One region of the Streptomyces sp. Je 1-4 4N24 genome, then DNA from elsewhere that is predicted to be linked to it. Evidence: riboswitches for the same ligand, from Rfam matches in the RefSeq annotation. Region 1 holds a riboswitch; each other region holds the start of a gene.
What was found. Region 1 has a riboswitch for cobalamin ahead of SLV14N_RS27970 (HoxN/HupN/NixA family nickel/cobalt transporter). Riboswitches for the same ligand answer to the same signal wherever they lie in the genome.
Positions count from the first base shown of each region.

Region 2: it holds a riboswitch for cobalamin, as region 1 does, so the genes downstream of both, metE (5-methyltetrahydropteroyltriglutamate--homocysteine S-methyltransferase) here and SLV14N_RS27970 (HoxN/HupN/NixA family nickel/cobalt transporter) in region 1, are expected to answer to the same signal.
Region 3: it holds a riboswitch for cobalamin, as region 1 does, so the genes downstream of both, cobN (cobaltochelatase subunit CobN) here and SLV14N_RS27970 (HoxN/HupN/NixA family nickel/cobalt transporter) in region 1, are expected to answer to the same signal.
Region 4: it holds a riboswitch for cobalamin, as region 1 does, so the genes downstream of both, SLV14N_RS30410 (cobalamin biosynthesis protein) here and SLV14N_RS27970 (HoxN/HupN/NixA family nickel/cobalt transporter) in region 1, are expected to answer to the same signal.

Region 1 covers NZ_CP110836.1:6,405,639-6,410,793, forward strand. Annotated here, with positions in the region: gene SLV14N_RS27955 (enoyl-CoA hydratase/isomerase family protein) at 1-184, shown strand, start outside; gene SLV14N_RS27960 (DoxX family protein) at 361-912, shown strand; gene SLV14N_RS27965 (VOC family protein) at 1,096-1,596, shown strand; gene SLV14N_RS27970 (HoxN/HupN/NixA family nickel/cobalt transporter) at 1,622-2,758, opposite strand; cobalamin riboswitch at 2,789-3,037, opposite strand; gene SLV14N_RS27975 (alpha/beta fold hydrolase) at 3,125-3,973, opposite strand; gene SLV14N_RS27980 (MarR family winged helix-turn-helix transcriptional regulator) at 3,970-4,644, opposite strand; gene SLV14N_RS27985 (hypothetical protein) at 4,780-5,155, shown strand, end outside; gene SLV14N_RS27990 (nucleoside/nucleotide kinase family protein) at 5,153-5,155, opposite strand, start outside.
Region 2 covers NZ_CP110836.1:2,044,030-2,049,184, reverse strand. Annotated here, with positions in the region: gene metE (5-methyltetrahydropteroyltriglutamate--homocysteine S-methyltransferase) at 1-2,272, opposite strand, end outside; cobalamin riboswitch at 2,445-2,632, opposite strand; gene SLV14N_RS08690 (hypothetical protein) at 2,771-3,862, opposite strand; gene fxlM (methyltransferase, FxLD system) at 3,947-5,155, opposite strand, start outside.
Region 3 covers NZ_CP110836.1:4,822,443-4,827,597, forward strand. Annotated here, with positions in the region: gene SLV14N_RS20945 (precorrin-2 C(20)-methyltransferase) at 1-1,059, opposite strand, end outside; gene SLV14N_RS20950 (precorrin-8X methylmutase) at 1,062-1,694, opposite strand; gene SLV14N_RS20955 (cobalamin biosynthesis protein CobG) at 1,806-3,524, opposite strand; cobalamin riboswitch at 3,686-3,823, shown strand; gene cobN (cobaltochelatase subunit CobN) at 3,857-5,155, shown strand, end outside.
Region 4 covers NZ_CP110836.1:6,975,286-6,980,440, forward strand. Annotated here, with positions in the region: gene SLV14N_RS30405 (cobyric acid synthase) at 1-949, opposite strand, end outside; gene SLV14N_RS30410 (cobalamin biosynthesis protein) at 946-1,977, opposite strand; cobalamin riboswitch at 2,107-2,257, opposite strand; gene SLV14N_RS30415 (hypothetical protein) at 2,461-2,898, shown strand; gene SLV14N_RS30420 (caspase family protein) at 2,904-5,155, shown strand, end outside.

The DNA of each region.
Region 1 (5,155 bases):
GCAGCCGCCGGCGGCGATCCACGCCGCCAAGCTGGCGGTCGGTGCCGTGCTGGGACCGCAGCGGCAGGCCACCGCCGTCAATCCCCGGCCGGCGGTGGCGCGGTCGCACTTCGGCCAGGCGATCGCCGCGTTTCTCGGGCAGCAGCCGGCGGCAGTCCCACCGGAGCCGCCCTTCGGGCCCTGAGCAGGGATGACGTGCGGCGGGTGCGAGGTGATGGCCTCGGACCCGCCGCATGCCCCCGCCGCACGCCCTGTTGTTCGCCGTGGGGGCGCTGTGTATCGTCGGAGGCGTGACTTGAAGTTTCAAGTAACTGTCGCGGCCTCGCGGGGCCGCCCCCGACATGCGAAAGAGCGCCCCTGATGACGTCCCCCCTCGGCACCCTCGCGTCCTCGCGCCTCGCCATCCCCACACGATCTGCCCCCTCTCCGCGCGGCTACGACGCCGGGCTCCTCCTGCTGCGCCTCGCGCTCGGACTGACCATGGCGGCCCACGGCGCCCAGAAGCTCTTCGGCTGGTTCGGCGGACCGGGACTGGACGGGACCGGGCAGTTCTTCACGATGAGCGGATATCCGGCGGGCAGGACGATGGCTGTCGTCGCCGGCCTCACCGAGACGCTCGGCGGGCTCGGGCTGGCGGCCGGGCTGCTCACGCCGCTGGCCGGTGCGGCGGTCGTCGGCACGATGATCAATGCCCTTGCCGTGAAGTGGGGCGGCGGCTTCTTCGCACCCAAGGGGGTGGAGTACGAGCTGCTGCTGACCGTCGGTGCGGCGGCACTCACGCTGACCGGGCCCGGCCGCTACGCCATCGACCGTCTCCTGCCCGGCCTGCGTGCAGCTCGGCCGGTCCATGGCCTGCTCGCGCTGCTGCTGGGTGTGGTGATGGCCGCCGGGGTGCTGCTGGTCCGGAAGTGACGCTTGGGATGAGTCCCGGGGGCGGCTGCCTTGCCGCGGGGGTACCGGGAGTGCGCCATGGTCCGGACGCCGGCCGGTCGGATACCGGCCGGCCCTGGGCAGCGGCCGGGTGTGCGAGGTAGAGCAGAAGCAGGGGGCGGCGCCACGGTGGTGTCGCGGCCGGGAGATCGGAGAACAGGCTCCATGTCCGTACGACGTCTGAACCACGCGGTGCTCAACGTCCGCGATGTGCCGCGGTCGGTGGCGTTCTACACCGAGGCCCTCGGGCTGGCGGTGGATGTCGAGATACCGGGGCGGGCCGCGTTTCTCAGCGCTCCCGGCTCACACAACGATCATGATCTGGGGCTGTTCGCGGTGGCACCGGACGCGCCGGGGCCCGAGGCCGGGCGGGTCGGGCTGTACCACCTGGCCTGGGAGGTCGGCACCCTCGGCGAACTCGTCGCGGCCCGGACGCGGCTCACCGAGCGAGGCGCCCTGGTGGGCTCCAGCGATCACCTCGTCGCCAAGTCGCTGTACGCCAAGGACCCGGACGGCAACGAGTTCGAGGTGATGTGGCGGGTCCCGCGGGAGGACTGGCCGGGCCCGGACCTGCCGGACCGGCTGCTGCCCCTCGATCTGGGGGCGGCGCTGGAGCGCTGGGGCCCGGACCGGGAGACGGGCGCCGCCGCCGGCTCGGCCACCTGAGGGGCCCCGGGCGGCCCGAGCTTCCTCAGGTACCGGGCGTGGCCTGCTCCGCCGGCTCCGCTCGCCCGGCCCGCGCCGCCCAGCGCTTCTCGACGCCGGCCAGCCGCCAGTACGCCAGCGCCGCGGCCCACACCACCACGAACAGGCCGACGATGATGAAGCCGGCATTGTCGAGGTCGAGGCCGGAAATCCAGCCGGTCAGCGCGTCGTTGAGGCCGAGCTTGTCGTGCAGCACGGTCACCAGCTCGATGGTGCCGATGAAGAAGGCGACGGCGATCGACAGACCGGTGATGGTGAGGTTGTAGTAGACCTTGCGCACCGGGTTGGAGAACGCCCACTGGTAGGCGAAGTTCATGAAGGTGCCGTCGAGGGTGTCGAACAGGCTCATGCCCGCGGCGAACAGCAGCGGCAGGCACAGGAGCGCGTACCAGGGCAGGCCCGCCGCGGCGCCGCTGCCCGCCATCACCATCAGGGTCACCTCGGTCGCGGTGTCGAAGCCGAGGCCGAAGAGGAAGCCGAGCGGGAACATCTGGCCGGGGCGGGAGATGGAGCGGGTGAACCGCCCCAGGAAGCGGTTCATGAAGCCGCGCGCATCGAGGCGCTGCTCCAGTTCGGCCTCGTCGTAGCGGCCCTCGCGCATCCCGCGGAAGACCCGCCAGATCCCGGCCAGCGCGACGAGGTTGAGGGCGGCGATGAGGTAGAGGAACGTTCCCGAGACCGTGGTGCCGACGGTGCCCAGGATCTGGTGCGTACGGGACTCGTCGTCGAGCAGCGTGCCGGCCAGCTGGGCGCCGCCGGCCACGAGGGCCGCCATCGCCACGACCACGCTGGAGTGTCCGAGGGCGAACCAGAAGCCGACCGAGACCGGACGCTTGCCGTCGGCCATCAGCTTGCGGGTGGTGTTGTCGATCGCGGCGATGTGATCGGCGTCGAAGGCATGCCGCATACCGAGGGTGTACGCGGTGACGCCGAGCCCGACGCCGAAGACCTGGCTGCCGACGGAGTAGTGGTGCGGGACCACGAGCAGGAAGAGCACGCCGAAGGCGACGACATGCAGCCCGGCTATGACGGCCATCAGGCCCGCGGTGCGGAGGGTGTCCTGCCGGCGCCAGCGGAACGCGGCCGGGGCAGGGGTGTTCGGGGTATCGGTGGACAGGGCCATCCGGCGGTCACGCTCCAGCACCTCGTGGATCAGTTCGTGAGATGCCGTGGCCGGTCTCCTGGCTTGGGGGTACCACCCTGCTCCTTCAGAGCTTGGGGGAAGGTGCCCGCTTCCGCCCCCGCCTTCCCGGCCGCGGGCTGCGGTCAGTGGCGCCGCAGGCGCGCCAGGCACCTGCGGAAGGGGTGGAAACTCCCCGATCACAGTGGCGAGGGCCGCTCCGGACTGGGACCACAAGGGTCCGTCACCGGCTTCCCGAACACCACGGCCCGGCCACTCTAGCCGCCGCCCGGACGGCGCTCGATGTGCGGGGGTTTCCGCCGTGCGGAGGGAGAGCGGCCCGCGGTGGGTCAGTGGTCCAGGAGCGGGTCAGTAGTCCAGGGAGCAGAGGAAGGCGTGCAGTTCGTGGTCGAAGAGCGGGGTGTTCTCCAGGTTGACCATATGGGCCGCACCCGGTATTCGGACTCTTCGGGCGCCCGGGACGGTCAGGGCTATCGCATGGGCGTTGGCGGAGATGTCACCGCTGTCGAGATCGCCGTCGAACACGACCGTCGGCACCCGGATCTCGCCGAGGCGGCCGGCGGCGCCGACCTCCAGCGGCATACCGGCACCCATACCGTCGGCATGGACCTCCACATTGGCCGCGGCCGAGGCGCGCATCCGTTCGCGGAATCCCGGGTGCACCGCGGACGGCTCGCGATGGGGCCCGTCCACCCACATCCGCAGGAAGTGCTCGACATACCGCTCCGCGCCGTCCGGTGCGCCGATCGCCGCGACCTGCTCCTTGATGTGCTCCAGGACGAAGGGGTCGGTGAAGGCACGGCCACTGATCCCGGGGGCGGCGAGCGCGAGGGCCGTCACCCGGTCCGGGTGGGCGAGGGCGGTGTCGAGCGCGACCCGCGCGCCGTGGGAAAGGCCGACGAGGACCGCGCTGGGGACATCGAGCGCGTCGAGCAGGGCACACAGATCGTCGTGGTTGGCGTAGTCCCCGGTCACGGTGGAGGACAGGCCGTGGCCGCGGGAGTCGTAACGGATCGCGCGCAGGCCGGAGTTGACCAGCCAGGTGAACTGCTCGTCCCACATGTGCTGGTCGAGCATGCCGCCGTGCAGGAGTACCACCGCAGGGCCCGAGCCGGCCGTCTCGTAGAACAGCTCGCCCTCGTCGACCGGCACGAGGCCGTTGTCGATCTCGGACCAGGCGGTGATTCTCTGCGTCATGCTCCTGACCGTCCTTTGTGCATGAGAGGGGTGGTGGCAGGTCTGCTGTCGTGACCTTCAGGCTTGCCGTTGCTCCCGTTACTGCCTTCACTGCCACGACTGTCCCGACTGCCCCGACTGTCGGTTTCCTCCGGTTGAACGCGCGAGCCGTTCGCCAGGTGCCGGAATTCCTCGCCGAGTCGGTCGAGGACGTGCAGTGCGGTGCGGACGTCCTCGGCGGGCAGGTCGGCCAGCCGCTGCCGCAGCTCCGTCGCCTCGAACTGCTGGATCCCGCGTATCGCCGCCGTGCCTTCGGCGGTGAGCCGGATCAGGGAGGAGCGGCGGTGTGCGGGATTCGGGGCCGTCACGACCAGGCCGAGCTCCGCGGCGTGATTCACCCAGCGCTGCACCGGCTGGCGGTCGAGCCCCAACGTGCGCGCCAACTGCGGGACGGTGCGGGGGCCTTCGGTGTGCAGGGCGTCCAGCAGTGCGTGTTCGCCGGCGGTCATGCCCGTGTCGGCCAGCTCGCGTTCCACCGCGCGCACGACCGTGCGGTGCAGTGGCCACAGGCGTCGGATGACGTCGTACAGCAGATCTTCGCTGGCCGTCGGTTCCCCGGCGCCGTCACCGCCGGCGTGCCCACCGGCGGGTCCGTCGGCATCCCTCTCGATATCCCCCTCAATGACACTCATGATGTCATGATGACATCGGTGATGTCGTTTGGGAAGGGGTCTTCCGCGGAATGGAGTTGAGGAGACGGATGAGTGTGCTGAGGCTCGTGTGACCGGTGGGCGAGTGGCGAATGGGCGAGGAGAGGTGGACGGCGAATGAAGGTCGTTCTGTTGCGTGCGGTCGGGGTCGCCACGGCGGTCTACGGGGCGGCGGTGGCCGCGGTGCCCGATCTGCTGGCACGGCCCTCGGGGCTGGTCGATGAGGAGGGGCGGACCGGCCGGGCCACGCGCACCTCGCTGCGCCCGCTGGCCTGGCGGGACGCGGTGAGCGGGCTGGCCATGGCGATGGCTCCGGACGGCCCGGCGCTGCGCACCGCCGCGTATGTGCGGATCGCGGCCGACTTCGGGGATGCGGTCCTGCTCGGTGTGACGCTGCCCGGCCGCGACCGGAAGCTGGCGGCGGTGGCGGTGTCCGTCGGGTGGGGCGCACTGTCGGTGGCCGGGCTGCTGGCGGGCGGGCGGCAGGAGGTCA
Region 2 (5,155 bases), 4.4 Mb from region 1:
GGTTCTCCAGGGCGGCCCGCACCTCGGGCCAGCCGCGGGTCTTCAGACCGCAGTCCGGGTTGACCCACAGCCGCTCGGCGGGAATGGCGTCAAGTCCCTTGCGCAGCAGGGCAGTTGCCTCGGCCACGTCCGGGACGCGCGGCGAGTGGATGTCATAGACACCGGGCCCCACCTCGCGCGGATAGCCCGCCGTGGCGAGCTCCGAGGCGACCTGCATATGGGAGCGGGCCGCCTCCAGGCTGATGACATCGGCGTCGAGGTCCTCGATGGCCCGGAGGATGTCCCCGAACTCCGCGTAGCACATATGGGTGTGGATCTGGGTGTCCGGCCGGACCCCGCCGGTGGTGAGCCGGAACGCCTCGGTGGCCCAGGCCAGGTACTCCGCATGGCCGGCGGCGCGCAGCGGCAGCGTCTCGCGCAGTGCCGGCTCGTCGACCTGGATGACCGAAGTGCCCGCCGCCTCCAGATCGTTCACCTCGTCGCGCAGGGCGAGCGCCACCTGGCGGGCGGTGTCGCCCAGCGGCTGGTCGTCGCGGACGAAGGACCAGGCGAGCATGGTGACCGGGCCGGTGAGCATGCCCTTGACCGGCCGCTCGGTGAGCGACTGGGCGTAGCGGGTCCAGCGCACGGTCATCGGCCCGGGGCGGGAGATGTCCCCGGCCAGGATCGGCGGCCGTACATAGCGCGTGCCGTAGGACTGCACCCAGCCGTGCTGGGTGGCGAGGTAGCCGGTCAGCTGCTCGGCGAAGTACTGCACCATGTCGTTGCGTTCCGGCTCACCGTGCACCAGCACATCGATACCGGCCTTCTCCTGGAAGGCGAGGACCTCGCGGATCTCCGCCGAGATCCGCTCCTCGTACCCCGCGGCGTCGAGCCGCCCGGCCCGCAGTTCGGCGCGGGCGGTGCGCAGTTCGGCGGTCTGCGGGAACGAGCCGATGGTGGTGGTCGGCAGCAGCGGCAGCCCGAGGTGCGCGCGCTGGGCTGCGGCACGTTCGGCGTACGGCTGGGAACGGCGGCCGTCGGTGTCGGTGACGGCCGCGGCGCGGGAGCGCACCTGCGGGTCATGGGTGAGCGCCGAGCCCGCCCGGGAGGACAGGTCCGCGCGGTTGGCGGCGAGTTCGGCCGCGATGGTGTCGGTGCCCCGCGCCAGACCGCGTGCCAGTGTCACGATCTCGGTGGTCTTCTGCCGGGCGAAGGCCAGCCAGCGGGCGATCTGCGGGTCGATGTCCCGCTCGGCGCCGGTGTCCAGCGGGACGTGCAGCAGCGAGCAGGAGGACGACACATCGACCCGCCCGGCCAGGCCCAGGAGCGTGCCCAGGGTGGCCAGCGACTTCTCGTAGTGGTTGATCCACACATTGCGGCCGTTGACGACACCGGCGATCAGCCGCTTGCCGGGCAGCCCGCCGACCGCAGCGAGATCCTTGAGGTTGCCGGCCGCGGGTCCGGTGAAGTCCAGCGCCAGGCCCTCGACGGGCGCCTTGGCCAGCACCGGCAGCGCCTCGCCCAGCCGGTCGAAGTACGAGGCGACCAGCAGCTGTGGGCGGTCGGTGAGTGTGCCGAGGTCGCGGTAGGCGCGGGCCGCCGCGTTCAGCACGGCGGGGGAGCGGTCCTGCACCAGCGCCGGCTCGTCCAGCTGCACCCAGTCGGCGCCGGCCGCCCGCAGGTCGGCGAGCACCTCGGCGTAGACGGGCAGCAGCCGGTCGAGCAGCGTCAGCGGATCGAAGCCGGCCGCGACGCCGGGCGCGGGCTTGGCCAGCAGGAGGTAGGTGACCGGCCCGACGAGGACCGGGCGCGCGGCAAGGCCCAGGCCGAGCGCCTCCGTCAGCTGGCCGACCTGCTGGGCGGAGTCCGCGGCGAAGACCGTGTCCGGCCCCAACTCCGGTACGAGGTAGTGATAGTTGGTGTCGAACCACTTGGTCATTTCCAGCGGCGCCACGTCCTGGGTGCCTCGGGCCATCGCGAAGTAGCCGTCCAGGGGGTCGGCGGCCACCGCGGCGCGGTGCCGGGCCGGGATCGCGCCGACCATCACGCTGGTGTCCAGGACGTGGTCGTAGTACGAGAAGTCGCCCGTCGGCACCTCGTGGACGCCGGCCCCGGCGAGCTGCTGCCAGTTGTCGCGGCGCAGCCCGGCGGCGGTGGTGCGGAGGGCGTCGGCGCCGACCCGGCCCTTCCAGTAGCCCTCGATGGCCTTCTTCAGTTCACGGTTCGGCCCCTGACGGGGGTAGCCGTGCACGGTCGCTCGTGCTGCCGCGGCTGCGGACCTGCTGGTCACGGAACTCTCCTTCGCGAGTGTGTCTCCATGGACCCCGGGAGGGTCGAGAACGCGAAGGGACGGCAAACCTGGCGGGCCCCGGCGCTCTGCCGCCGGCCGTGCCCGCCCGATGTGTCCGCCGACCCGCCCTCGAGGTCACCGAGATCACCCCGCGCACCGGTGGCGCGGGGGCACTGGCAGGTCTTCGGACTCGCGGGCACGTCCGCCGAAGGCGGACATCTACTGGCCGTCGCTTCCCAGACCCGGCCGGGCCCAGTGCGTATGACGGCGGTCGTTCCCACTCACCGCTGCGGGGCAGTCCCGGATTTCCACCGGGTTCCCTCTTGCGACGCGCCTGCCTGGCGGGCAGGGCGAACCAGTTGCACCGGCCACCCTAGGCGCTGCCGCCCGGATCGGACACCGGGACCCCGGCTCCCGCGGGTGACATGGGCCACCGCCGGGGCCGCCGTACGGCCCCGCCCGCCGCGCCGTGGCTTGCCCTGGAGTGCGCTCCAGCTCCTAGAGACTGTCCCGGATCACTCTGTCGCTCGTGCGCAGCACGGTGGTGAGATCCTCCTGCAAACGCGGGGTGAGAGAACGCCCTCCCAGAGCACAATCGCGTACCAGGTCGCCGCAGTCGTACGCCTGTTGGCCTGTGATGAGAGCGGAGCACAGCGGATGCGCAAGGATCTCGCGGGCCGCGTATCCGTCACGGGCTTCCGTTGTCCGGCGAACCAGGTCTTCGATGAGGCGGTGCGCTGCCGCGTTCTCGACAGAGCCAATGACGTCCAGTGTCGTGAGGCCGAGCCGGATGTCGAACAGGGTCAAGCCGGGTTCGGCCTCCCACTCAAGGCAAGTCTTCACCAGGTCGTTCACGGAGGGGACGGCCAGCTGGTCGGATGCATGGCGGCACAGTGCGGCGAGACAAGCTGTGACGGCCTGCTCCCATGGTTCGCCGGCCGTCGTGTTCGCAAGGATGACCGCAGCGCGCGGCGTATCGTCCGTGGTGAGGGCGGCGAGGACTGCGACTTGGCGGCCGTCAAGCATCCGTCTACCCACGCCGCGGTGCGCCTCGATATGTGCCAAGGCCTCGTTCCAGCGTCCGTTGATGGTGAGGGTGCGGGTGCCGTCGGCGAGGAGGACCCGCCACAGCCACGCACACACCTCTCGACGATCCTCCGGAGTCGCGGTGAGGTCTGCCGGCACGGTGACGCCCTCACATTGAGCGGCTGCGGCCTGGCCGACAGCCTTGTACAGGGCGAGGAGGCGCTGGCGACCGTTGTCGGCGCGGCCCGCGCGGATCTGCAGGCGGGCGAGGTTGACGACGGGTTCGAGGGCGCGGATCGCGGACATGCCCGGCAGCGGGCAGGCGTGGAGGTAGGCGGCGGCGTGCTGGTGGCACATCTCGCCGGCCAGCTCGGGAACATCCACGTCGGAGGCGATGAGTGCCGCCTGGTTGTAGACCGCCGAGGCGAGCCCCTGATCGGCTTTGCGCACTGCGGTGTCGGCGAGGTCGGCGAGGGCGCGCACGCGCTCGGGCAGAGGCAGGCAAGCGGGCCGGAACCGGGCGACGAGCGGGAATCGCTGGGCTATGCGGCCGTGCGGGTCCATAGGCCCCCCAATAGACGAGAGTGATGAGGTGCGGAGACGACGGTGCCCGCCGTCGCTCGGCCGACGGGCACCGTCCATGGGGTGTTACTGCCAGTCGACGACGATGCGGTTCAGCGGGGTGTCGAGAGCGAAGAGGCCGGGGCGCTGCTCGATCGCAGGGGCGTCGAGGGGTTGGAGCTCGAAGGTCGCCTCACGACCGCGGTAGTCGCGGTCCCAGGTGCGGATGGCGTCCGCGACCTTCGCAGCCAACTCGTCACTGCCGGGGCCGTGACCGATGACGCCGAACTCCCACAGCTTGCCGCCTTCGGGGGGCGTCTGGTCGGACAGTCGCCGGGCGAGGTAGGCGACGGCGCCCTTGTCGATCGCCGCCGTCGACGACGGGTAGGGGTCCTCGGCGAGCAGCGTGCCCTTGGCGGCCTTCGGGAACAGCATCCGGATCAGGCCGGACGGCAGAGAGCAGGAGACGAAAAGCTCCATCCACTCCGGCGACTCCATGGCCCGGACCATCATGCCGGTCCACTCCTCGGTGCGCGGCTGGTCCAGTACACCGGCCAGGGCGTCGGCATCGATGTGCTGACCCGCGGGAGCCTGGAGCCGTACGGTTCCGTCCGCGCTGAGGGGCACGACGCGACGGTCGTCATCGGCGATGCCCCTCCTGAGCGGCATGAACGTATTCATCTCGCTGCCCAGGGACATCCATCGGCCGTCACGCTGCTCGTAGGCGATGGACCGAGACACGCTGCCCTTGAGGCGTTGGGGGACCACGAGCCGGCCGCCGGGGGCAAGCTGGTCGAGCCAGGCGTGGGGGACGCCGTGCGCGCCAACGGTGGCGACGATCCGGTCATACGGTGCGCCCTCGGCGTGACCAACGGCGCCGTCGCGGGTCAGCGGCTCGACGTTGAGGACACCGGCGGCGGCGAGGTGGGTGCGGGTGCCCTCCACGAGGTCGTCGTCAACGTCGATGGTGGTGACGTGTCCGGTCTCGCCGACCAAGTGAGCAAGCAGAGCGGCGTTGTAGCCGGTGCCGGCGCCGAGTTCGAGGATGCGCTCGCCGGGCTGGGCCTCAAGCTGGTCCAGCATGAGGGCGACGACGCCCGGCTGGGAGGCGCAGGAGATCGACGTGCCGTCGGCGTCGTACTTGATGTTCACCGGCGAGTTGGCGTAGGCGCCTTCGAGCGAAGCGTCGGGCACGAACTTGTGGCGGGGCACGGTGCGCAGTGCGGCCTCTACGTCGGGCGTGCGGGCATGCCCGTCTGCGCGGATCTGGTCGACGAGGGCATTACGGAGTCGTTC
Region 3 (5,155 bases), 1.6 Mb from region 1:
CAGGTCGAGGGCGAGTTCGGCGCGTTCGGACTCGACCTTGTTGTCGGAGGCGTGGCGGCGCTGGCCGGGGCGCGGCGGGACGCGGTCCAGGTAGGTGGTGTAGCCGACGAGATCCTCGGCGGCGGCCAGGGCGCCGCGGGATTCGGGCGTCAGCCAGAGCGGCCCGGCCGGGCCGGTGCCGACGACCACGACCTCGCCGGGGCCGGACGGTTCGTCTGCCGTGACCGTCCCAGTTGACGTCCCCGTCCCCGTCCCCGTCCCCGTCCCCGTCCCTGTCCCCGTGGCCGTGGCCATGTCTGTGGACGTACCCGTACTGGGCGGCAGGTCCGCGATCCGGCTCGGTACGACGCTTACGGAGAAGTAGGGGACCGTCTCCGCGTCGATGTCCGCCAGCTTCTCGGTACGTTCGCCGGCCATCGTCGCGCGCTCGACGTAGTGGGCCTCCGGGAGGCGGCCGGAGCGTTCCATGGCGCGGCGGACGGTGGGGAAGGTGCGGCCCAGCTTCATGACGACGGCCGTGTCGGTCGAGGACAGGCGGGCGGTCAGTTCCTCCTCCGGGAGCGTGCCGGGCAGGATCGTCAGGACCTCGTCGGCCTCGGCCAGCGGCTTGCCCAGACGGGCCGCGGCGGCGCTGACGGAGGTGACGCCGGGGATGACCTCGGTCGGATAGCGGTGGGCCAGCCGCTTGTGCATGTGCTGGTAGGAGCCGTAGAAGAGCGGGTCGCCCTCGGAGATGACGGCGACGGTGCGGCCGGCGTCGAGATGGACGGTGAGGCGGGCCGCCGCGGCCTCGTAGAACTCGTCCAGCGCGCCCCGGTAGCCGCCGGGGTGATCGGTCGACTCGGTGGTGACCGGGTAGATCAGCGCTTCCTCGATGTGGTCGGCGCGGAGGTGCTCGGCGGCGATGGAACGCGCGATGGAACGTCCGTGCCGGGCGCTGTGGTAGGCGATGACGTCCGCCCCGGCGATGATCTGGACCGCCCGGACCGTCATGAGGGACGGGTCGCCGGGGCCGAGGCCCACACCGTAGAGGCGACCGGTCAGCTGCTGCTCGCTCACGCTTACTCTTCCTCGCTTGCCATGGCGTTGATCGCGGCCGCGGCCATGGCGCTGCCGCCCCGGCGCCCGCGCACCACGATGTGGTCCAGCTCCGACGGGTGGGCGATCAGCGCGTCCTTGGACTCCGCGGCGCCGATGAAGCCGACGGGTATGCCGATGACGGCGGCGGGGCGGGGCGCGCCTTCCTCGATCATTTCGAGGAACCGGAACAGGGCGGTGGGGGCGTTGCCGAACGCGACCACGGCGCCTTCCATCCGGTCCCGCCACAGCTCCAGGGCGGCGGCGCTGCGGGTCGTCCCCATCTTGGCGGCCAGGTCCGGGACCGACGGATCGGTGAGGGTGCACAGGACGTCGTTGCCGGCCGGCAGCCGCTTCCGGGTGACGCCGCTGGCGACCATGTTGGCGTCGCAGAGGATCGGCGCACCGGCGCGCAGCGCCTCGCGGGCGCGGGCCACCACCTCGGGGGTGAAGGCCAGATCGCGTACCAGGTCGACCATGCCGCAGGCGTGGATCATCCGGACCGCGACCCGGCTGACGTCGGCGGGCAGGCCGGCGAGGTCCGCCTCGGCGCGGATGGTGGCGAAGGACTGGCGGTAGATCGTCGCCCCGTCCTTCTCGTAGTCGAACGCGGTCACTGTGGCCTCGGGGTTGTCGGGTACGGGGCGGTTCTGGAGGTGGGGCATGGCGCTGTGGGTCGAGGGTGGTTCATGAGGTGGTGGGGCATGGCGCTGTGGGTCGGGGGCGGTTCATGAGGTGGTGGGGCATGGAGCTGCGGAGGGTGCCGCCGGTGCGGGATGCGGGGCGGGTGTGCTCTGCGGCTGTACTACGGAGACGCGGTAGCCCTCCGGCGTCGCCAGCACATCGACCCAGGCGCCGCGCGGGTGGCCGCAGCGGCGTTCGCAGCCGGACCAGTACACGGGGAGCCGGCGCAGGGCGGGCTGCTGTCCTGGCTCGCCGGGGACGGGGGTGCCCGCTGTGACGGCGGCCGACGCGTCGGCCCGTACGTCGGTACGGGACTTGGCGCAGCCGGGGCGGCCGGTGCAGGCGCCGATGCGGTGCCAGGGGGAGTCCGGGTCGGTGATCAGTCCGGCGGTGGACAGTTCGCGCAGGCGGGGAACTGCCGTGTCGGCGGACAGCCCGGGGATGACGATGCCGCGCCAGGGGGTGAGGCGGAGCGCGCCGGCACCGTCCTCGGCGGCGACGGAGGTCAGCAGGCGCCACTGGGCGACCGACAGCCGCCCCAGCGGCGCGAGGACGGAGAGCGCACGGGCGCCGTCGGTGCCCTCGATGACGCCGGGGGCGGAGGAGTCGGCGTACGGGACGGAGGCGGGGGGCGGGACGGAACCGGCGTACGGGACGGAGGGGGTGAACGGGACGGACGCGGCGTCAGGGACGGACTCGGCGTACGGCGCGGAGGCGGGTGTGGGCGCCTCGGTCGCGTCGGCGGTCCCGGTTACGTCGGCGGTCCCGGTTACGTCGGTGGTCCCGGCTACGTCGGTGGTACCGGTCACATCCGCGGACCCGCCCACATGAGCGGTTCCGGCCCCGGCCACCCCCGCAGCCACCGCCCCGGCCACCTCCGCGCACCCGATGCCCGCCGCGCGCAGTCGCTCCGCGACGGCCCGGGCCGTTAGACCGTGTCCGACCGGGAGTTCACGTACCCGCCAGGCGCCGCTGCCGCTCGCCTCAGCGGCGGTCAGGAAGGCCTCGGCGGCGGTGAGGGCGGCGCGCGGGGCGTCCGGCCCGGCGATCCGCAGCGCCGCCGGGTCGTCGCCGACCCGCAGCAGCGCGGTACCCCCGGACCCGGCCGGGCATCCGTATCTGGGCAGATCCCCGGCCCCGGGCAGATCCCCGGCCCCGGGCAGGCCCCCGTACCCAGGCTGGTCCCCGGCCCCGGACAGCTCCCCGTCCCCCATCGGCGCCCCGACCCCGCCCCGTTCTGCGACCAAGCTCACATCCCCGCCGAGTGCCGCCACATCGCCCCGTCCGTCGTCCAGGACGAAGAGGAAGCGGCCCGACAGCGCGGTCGCGGACTCGCTCGCGCAGAGCAGTCCGTCCAGCTCACGGGCCCACAACCGCACGTCAGAAGGGGTGTGCCGGTCGAGTCCGGCAAGGGGCGAGGCGAGGATGTTGCGGACGCGTTCGTGGCGCTCGGAGGGCAGCAGACCGGCGTCGCGCAGCAGGACGGCGAGCCGGTCGCCGCAGCCGTCCGGGAGGCCGCGGAGTTCCGCGTTGCCGCGGGAGGTGAGCGAGAGGTGGCCGTCGCCGAGCCGGTCCGCGGCGTCGGCCAGCGCCTCGGCCTGACGTACCGTCAAGTCTCCGGCGGGCAGCCGCACTCGGGCGAGGTGGCCGTCGGCGGCGGAGTGCAGCCGCAGCGCTCCCGGGCAGGCGTCACCGCGGTCCCGTATGGGCGGTTCGGCACCTTGGGGCCGTATCGAGGGGGAGGGCGGCATGGCCGCGAGCATACCCACGGAGGCGGGTGGCTCATCGGGGCCGGATCCGGCCAAGCTCCCGGTCCGGATCCGGGTACGGAGGCGAGCGCCCCCGTCCCGCTGCGGCCGGTCCGGAGGCCCGCTTACCTCCCCCGTCCACTGCCCTTACTATGCAGGTCGGTGGGTCGGCTGGCCCACCGGACGCCAGCGACGGCGCAGGGTCTTAGGGCCCAAGGGAGGAAGCCCGGTGAGAATCCGGCGCGGTCCCGCCACTGTGAACCCGGCAGCTGCCGGGTGAGTCAGGAACTCCCGCCGTCCATACGACCACCCGGGGCGCGGATACCCCGAGGAAGGCCTGCGCTCGCATGCTTCTGCTGCTGTCGACCTCCGACACCGACCTGCTCAGCGCCCGCGCGGCCACGGGTCCCGTGCCGTACCGGCTCGCCAACCCCGCCCGCCTCGACGTCGCCGAACTCCCCGCGCTGCTGGAGGGCACCGACCTCGTCGTCGTACGCCTCCTCGGCGGCATCCGTGCCTGGGAGGAGGGCCTGGAGGTGCTGCTCGCCGAGGACCAGCACCGGCCGGTCGTCGTGCTCACCGGTGAACAGGCCCCCGACGCCCAGCTCATGGAGCAGTCCACGGTCCCGGTCGGTATCGCGGCCGAGGCGCACGCCTACCTTGCGCACGGCGGTCCCGCCAACCTCGACCAGCTCGCCCGCTTCCTCTCCGACACGGTGCTGCTCACCGGCCATGGCTTCGAGCCGCCGGAGCCCGCCCCGTCCTGGGGTCCGCTGGACTGGGAAGGCCGCAACGAGAGCGGTCCGCTGGTCGCCGTGCTCTACTACCGCGCTCACCACATGAGCGGTAACACGGCCTTCGTCCGGACCCTGTGCGAGCAGATCGAGGCGGCGGGCGGGCGTGCCCGGCCGCTGTTCGTGGCCTCCCTCCGCGCCCCCGAACCGGAGTTGATCGAGGCGCTGGGGTCCGCCGACGCCCTGGTCACCACGGTCCTCGCGGCGGGCGGCAGCAAGCCCGCCGAGGCCTCCGCCGGCGGCGACGACGAATCCTGGGACGCGGGCGCGCTGGCCGCCCTGGACGTGCCGATCCTGCAGGCCCTGTGCCTGACCGGGCCGCGCAGCGCCTGGGAGGAGAACGACGAGGGGCTGTCGCCGCTGGACGCCGCCTCGCAGATCGCGGTCCCCGAGTTCGACGGCCGGCTGATCACCGTCCCGTTCTCCTTCAAGGAGGTCGACGAGGACGGTCTGCCCGTCTACGTCGCCGACCCCGAGCGCGCCGCCCGGGTCGCCGGGATCGCCGTCCGGCACGCCCGGCTGCGCCACATCCCGGCCGCGGACAAGCGCCTCGCGCTGGTGCTGTCCGCGTACCCGACCAAGCACTCCCGTATCGGCAACGCGGTCGGCCTGGACACCCCGGCCAGTGCCGTGGCTCTGCTGCGCCGTCTCCGGGCGGACGGCTATGACTTCGGCGACGAGACCGCCGAGCCGGTCCCGGGCCTGGAGTCCGGCGATGGTGACGAGCTGATCTACGCCCTCATCGACGCCGGCGGCCACGACCAGGAGTGGCTCACCGAGGAGCAGCTCGCCCGCAACCCGGTCCGGATCCCGGCCGCCGACTACAAGCGCTGGTACGCCACGCTGCCGCAG
Region 4 (5,155 bases), 570 kb from region 1:
GCAGCACCACCAGGTCGGCGTCGGCCAGCTCCTCGGCCCGGTCCACGAACCGCACCACCACGCCCGGTTCGGCGGCCAGCGCGTCCACGTCCGTGAAGTTCGACATCAGCGGTACGGCACAGACCGCCACCCGCAGTACATCCGCACCGTGCGGCGGCTCCACCACGCTTTCGCGCACCGCGCCGCGCAGCGACACCCTCAGACCGTCCTCCTCGTCGATCCCGAGGCCGTGCGCGAAGGGCAGCACGCCCAGCGTCCGCCGCCCCGTCAGACCGCGCAGCATCTCCAGCCCCGGCTCCAGCAGCGTCACATCACCGCGGAACTTGTTGACCAGATACCCGGCGACCAGCGCCTGGTCCTCCTTGGACAGCAGCGCGGTGGTGCCGAAGAACGAGGCGAACACCCCGCCGCGGTCGATGTCCCCGACCACGACGACCGGGATACGGGCGGCCCGCGCGATGCCCATGTTCACGATGTCGGTCCGCCGCAGATTGATCTCGGCGGGGCTGCCGGCGCCCTCACAGATCACCGCGTCATGGGTACGCCGCAGCTCCTGGAGGCAGTCGGTCACGGTGCCGAGCAACTGCTCCTGGCGCCCGGCGTGGTAACCCCGGGCGCTGAGCTCGCCGACCGGCTTCCCCAGCAGCACCACCTGGCTGCTGCGGTCGCTGCCCGGCTTGAGCAGCACGGGGTTCATCAGCGCGGTCGGCTCCACCCGCGCCGCGGCGGCCTGCATCGCCTGGGCCCGCCCGATCTCCGCGCCCTCGCGTGTGACGAACGAATTCAGCGACATGTTCTGCGCCTTGAAGGGCGCCACCCGGACGCCCTGCCGGACCAGCCAGCGGCAGATGCCCGCCGTCACCACGCTCTTGCCGGCGTCGGACGTCGTGCCGGCCACCAGCAGCCCACCGCCGACGGACCCGCCGGATGCCTTCAACCGCCCGTTCACCGGCTCCTCCTCCTGCGCCGGGACCCCGGCTGTCGTGCGCGCAGCGCCGCGCCGGCCACCAGCCGTGCCGTCACCGTCGTCGCCAGCGCCAGCACGCTCACCCGGCGGGAGAGCCGCACCGCCCGCTCGATGTCGTCCGCCGCCACCGGCGGCGCCGCACCGTTGAGCACCGGACGGTGTTCCACCCGTCCGCCGTACGCCAGCGTGCCGCCCAGCCGTACGCCCAGCGCCCCCGCGAACGAGGCCTCCACCGGGCCCGCGTTGGGGCTCGGATGCGCACCGCCGTCCGCCCGCCAGGCCCGCAGCGCACCGCGCCGGTCGGGGCCCGCGAGCACGGTCAGCGCGGCGGTCAGCCGGGAGCCGGGCCAGCCGGCGAGATCGTCGAGCCGGGCCGCGGCCCAGCCGAAGCGGCGGTAGCGCGGCGACTTGTGCCCCACCATCGCGTCCAGGGTGTTCACCGCGCGGAACGCCACCAGACCGGGCACTCCGCCCAGCGCGCCCCACACCAGGGCGCCCACCACCGCGTCGGAGGTGTTCTCGGCGACCGACTCCACCACCGCACGGGCCATCTGCGGCCCGTCCAGCGCCTGCGGATCGCGCCCGCACAGATGCGGCAGCCGCTCCCGCGCCACGTCCAGGTCACCCGCCGTCAGCGCCCCGCCGACGGCCCGTGCCTCCCGGCCGAGCGAGGTGCCGCCCAGCACGGCCCAGACCGTCGCCGCGGTCAGCGCGACCCGGACGCCGCCGCGGAGCGGTGACGGGGAAGCGGAGGGGGCTGCGGGGGAGGCGGGGTCGGCGCCCCGTACGGCGCGCTGCAGCAGCGCCGCAGCGGCGGCGGCACCGCCCGCACACAGCACGGTGTGAGCCGCGCCGTAACCACGGTGGTCGCGCCACAGCCGGCGCTCGACGGCGCCCGCGGCCCGGCCGAACGCGGCCACCGGATGGCCGCGCCGCGGATCCGCCGCGATCAGGTCGCCGAGAAAGCCGAGGGCCGCGCCGCACGCATATCCCGCGTGTTCGCCGCGCATCGGATCAGACCGCCGTCAGGCCTCGAAGGGGCCCTGCGGCAGCGGGCAGTGGGGATCTCAGGGAGCGGCCGGGCATGGCGGTATGTCCTCACTCAGGGTCCGCGCCCTGGCTCGACGTGACGGCGACAAGAGTCTCCTGGCTCCCGGATCGGCGTGTCCTCCGGCCTTCCAGTCCCGTCTACGTCATCCGACGTACACGAGGCGGACCGTGGCCTTCGCTGGAGGAACGCTCCCCGGTGACAGTGGCGGGACCGCGCCGGATTCACACCGGACTTCCTCAGCTGTCGCCGAATGGCTCCGGCAGTCCACCACGCCCCGCGAATGCCCGTCAACTCACCCTTGACCTGCGGCGCTGTCCCGTGGCAGGCGCTGTGGCGCACGCCACAGCGTGGCAGCCGGGTCACAGACGGTTGCCTGCGCCCCTGATCCCACGTCACTATCTGGTGCACGGCGGCGACGCGGCCGCCGGAAGGGGGCCGGGGGATGCCGGAGCACGCTGACCGTCATGAGATCCGCATCAGGATCACGGGCACGAACAATCCCGAGCAGGACGTCGAGGACCTCAAGGCCTGGCTGGAGCGCGAGCCCTGGCTGAACCGGCGCTCGCACGACTGGGAGCTGCGGCCGGCGGGGGAGCGCGACGAGGGCCCCGGCGACATGGCCATCGGCATCGACGACCTGATCCTGGTCGTCGTCGGCGCGGCGGCCGCCGAGATCACCAAAAGCCTCGGTATCGCCCTGCGCGAGTGGCTGCGGCGCCGCAGGGAGGAACGCGACACCGGCGAACGGCCCGCCGTGGCGGTCGGCGGCGGGGACGGCGAACTGCGCGCACTCGGCGACCCGGGACCGGACGTCCCGGCTCCCGAGCGCTCCGATCCCGGCAGCCCGGCGAACGGGGGCGGCAGCACCGCCGGGGACTGAGCCGGATGGCCGAGTACGACGCACGGGGCAAGGTCAACCGGGCGCTGCTGATCTGTGTCGACGACTACCGGCATCTGCGGCCGCTCCCGGCGGTGCGGGACAACCCCCGGGAACTGGAGCGGGTCCTGCTCGCCCCCGGCACCGATCTGTTCACCAAGGGCGAGGTCGTCATCTGCCGGCCCCAGGAGCCGTGGGAGGTCGAACAGGCGCTGGACGCCGTCATCCAGGAGGCCCGCGGACTGCTGCTGGTGTACTTCTCCGGCCACGGCCGGGTGGGCCCGGACGGCGGCAACCTGCAGCTCATGGTCGGTGCGTCGGAACGGCGTCACAAGACCGTCTCCTGGCAGGACCTGGTGCTGTCCTACCTGGACAACGCCCGGGCCGACCGGGTCGTGATCGTCCTGGAGTGCTGTTACGCCGGCAACGCCGGTGAGGCCTTCCACGCCTGCCGCACCCCGACGTCACTGCTGATGGCCGCGCAGCCCAACCGCCGTATCTTCAGCGGCGAGGAGCCCACCGGCGGCAGTGTCTTCACCCGTGCCCTGCTGCGGACCCTGGAACAGGGCATCCCCGGCAAGCGGTTCGTCACCTTCGAGGACCTCGTCCGGGAGCTGCGGGAACAACTGGCCGGCGAGCGGACCCCGATGGGCGACGTCTGGGAGCCCCGCTCGGCGAAGCAGAACACCGTCGACGACGTCATCCTCTCCTTCGCCACCCCCGATATCCGGCCGCCCACCCCGCTGCGGATCCGAGTGCGCCGCCGGCTGAACTCCCACTTCCGGCACTGGTTCCGCATCCTGATGGTGCTGGCGATCATCCTCGTACCGGCCACCGCGGGCGTCGTGCTGCTCAATCTCCCGAACGACGCGGAAGCCTGCCCGCCCGCCCTCGAACTGCGGCTGCTGACCGCCCCCGAGGCCGAACCCGCGCTCCGCCAGGCGGCCTTCGACTACGAGATGTCCGGCGCCAACACCCGGCCCCTCAACGGCGAGGGCGACCTCCCCGACGGTTGCCGGCGCGCCCAGATCACCGTCTACTCCGCCGCCAAGGACCAGGTCGACCAGGGCTTCGCCGCCGCCGACCGCTGGCAGGGCGAGGCCCACGGCACCGGCAAGGACGGGCCGGACGACCAGGGGATCGACCCCCTCCACCGGCCCGGACCCCAGCCCGACATCTGGATCCCCGAATCCACCGCCGACTACTACGCCGCCCGCCGCGGGATGCCCGCCAAGGGCTCCCCGGCAACCCTCCACTACAGCGCCCCGGTCGCCTACACCCCCCTGGTCGTCGGCATCCCGGCGCACCGCCGGCTGGACGACGTCGAACCGGCCGCCGCCTCCTGGCGGAAGCTGCTCACCGGCACCGACCGCACCCACCGGGACCTGCGGCTCCTGCGGCCGAGCCCGGTGCTCTCCGGCACCGGGCTGCTGCACACCATCGGCCTCTACCTCACCCACGACGGCTCCGGCACCGGCTCGTCCGGCGCGCCCGACCTCACCCTCGCCCGGCACGCCGAGGAGCGGCTGTCCGCCCCGGGCAGCCAGTACGCGGGCAGTACCGAACTGCTGTGCTCGCTGCGCCCCGACGCGGACGCCGCCGGCGCCGTCGACCGGACGAAGTCCGCGCCCCTGGTGTCGGAGAAGTCCCTCGCCGACTACAACCTCGGGCGGGCCAGCGGCAGTTGCCCGGCCCTGGACTCCGCACTCCCGCTCCGCAACCGGTACGTCGCCTACTACCCCGAGAACGTCCCCGCGCTGGACCACCCGCTGATCCGCGTCGACTGGCACGGCACCACGGACGCCACCCCGCGGCAGGCCGCCGTGGCGAGCTTCGCGACCTGGCTGCGCGCCCCGGACGGCGGGCAGCGCACCCTCACCGCACAGGGCTACCGCGGGGTGAAGGGCACCGGCCCGGGGCCGGGCTCACCGCTGCTCGACGGCCGCGCGGACATCAGCCTCGTCGCCCGGACCGTCCCCTTCACGGCGGACCCGGCCCAGGTGACCCAGGTGCTGGACGGCTACGACAAGGCACAGCGGTCCAGCCAGGTGCTGGTCCTCCTCGACACCTCCACCTCCATGGCGGACGGCGGCAGGCTCCCGACCGCCCTGAGCGCGGCCGGCCGCGTCCTGGAGATGGTCGGCGCCCGCCACACCTACGGCCTGTGGGCCTTCCCGGACCGCGCGCACCCCACCGACGCCGACGCGGTGCGCGAGCTCGTCCCGCTCGGCAGCGCCGACCCCGCCCCGGGCCGGGCCGC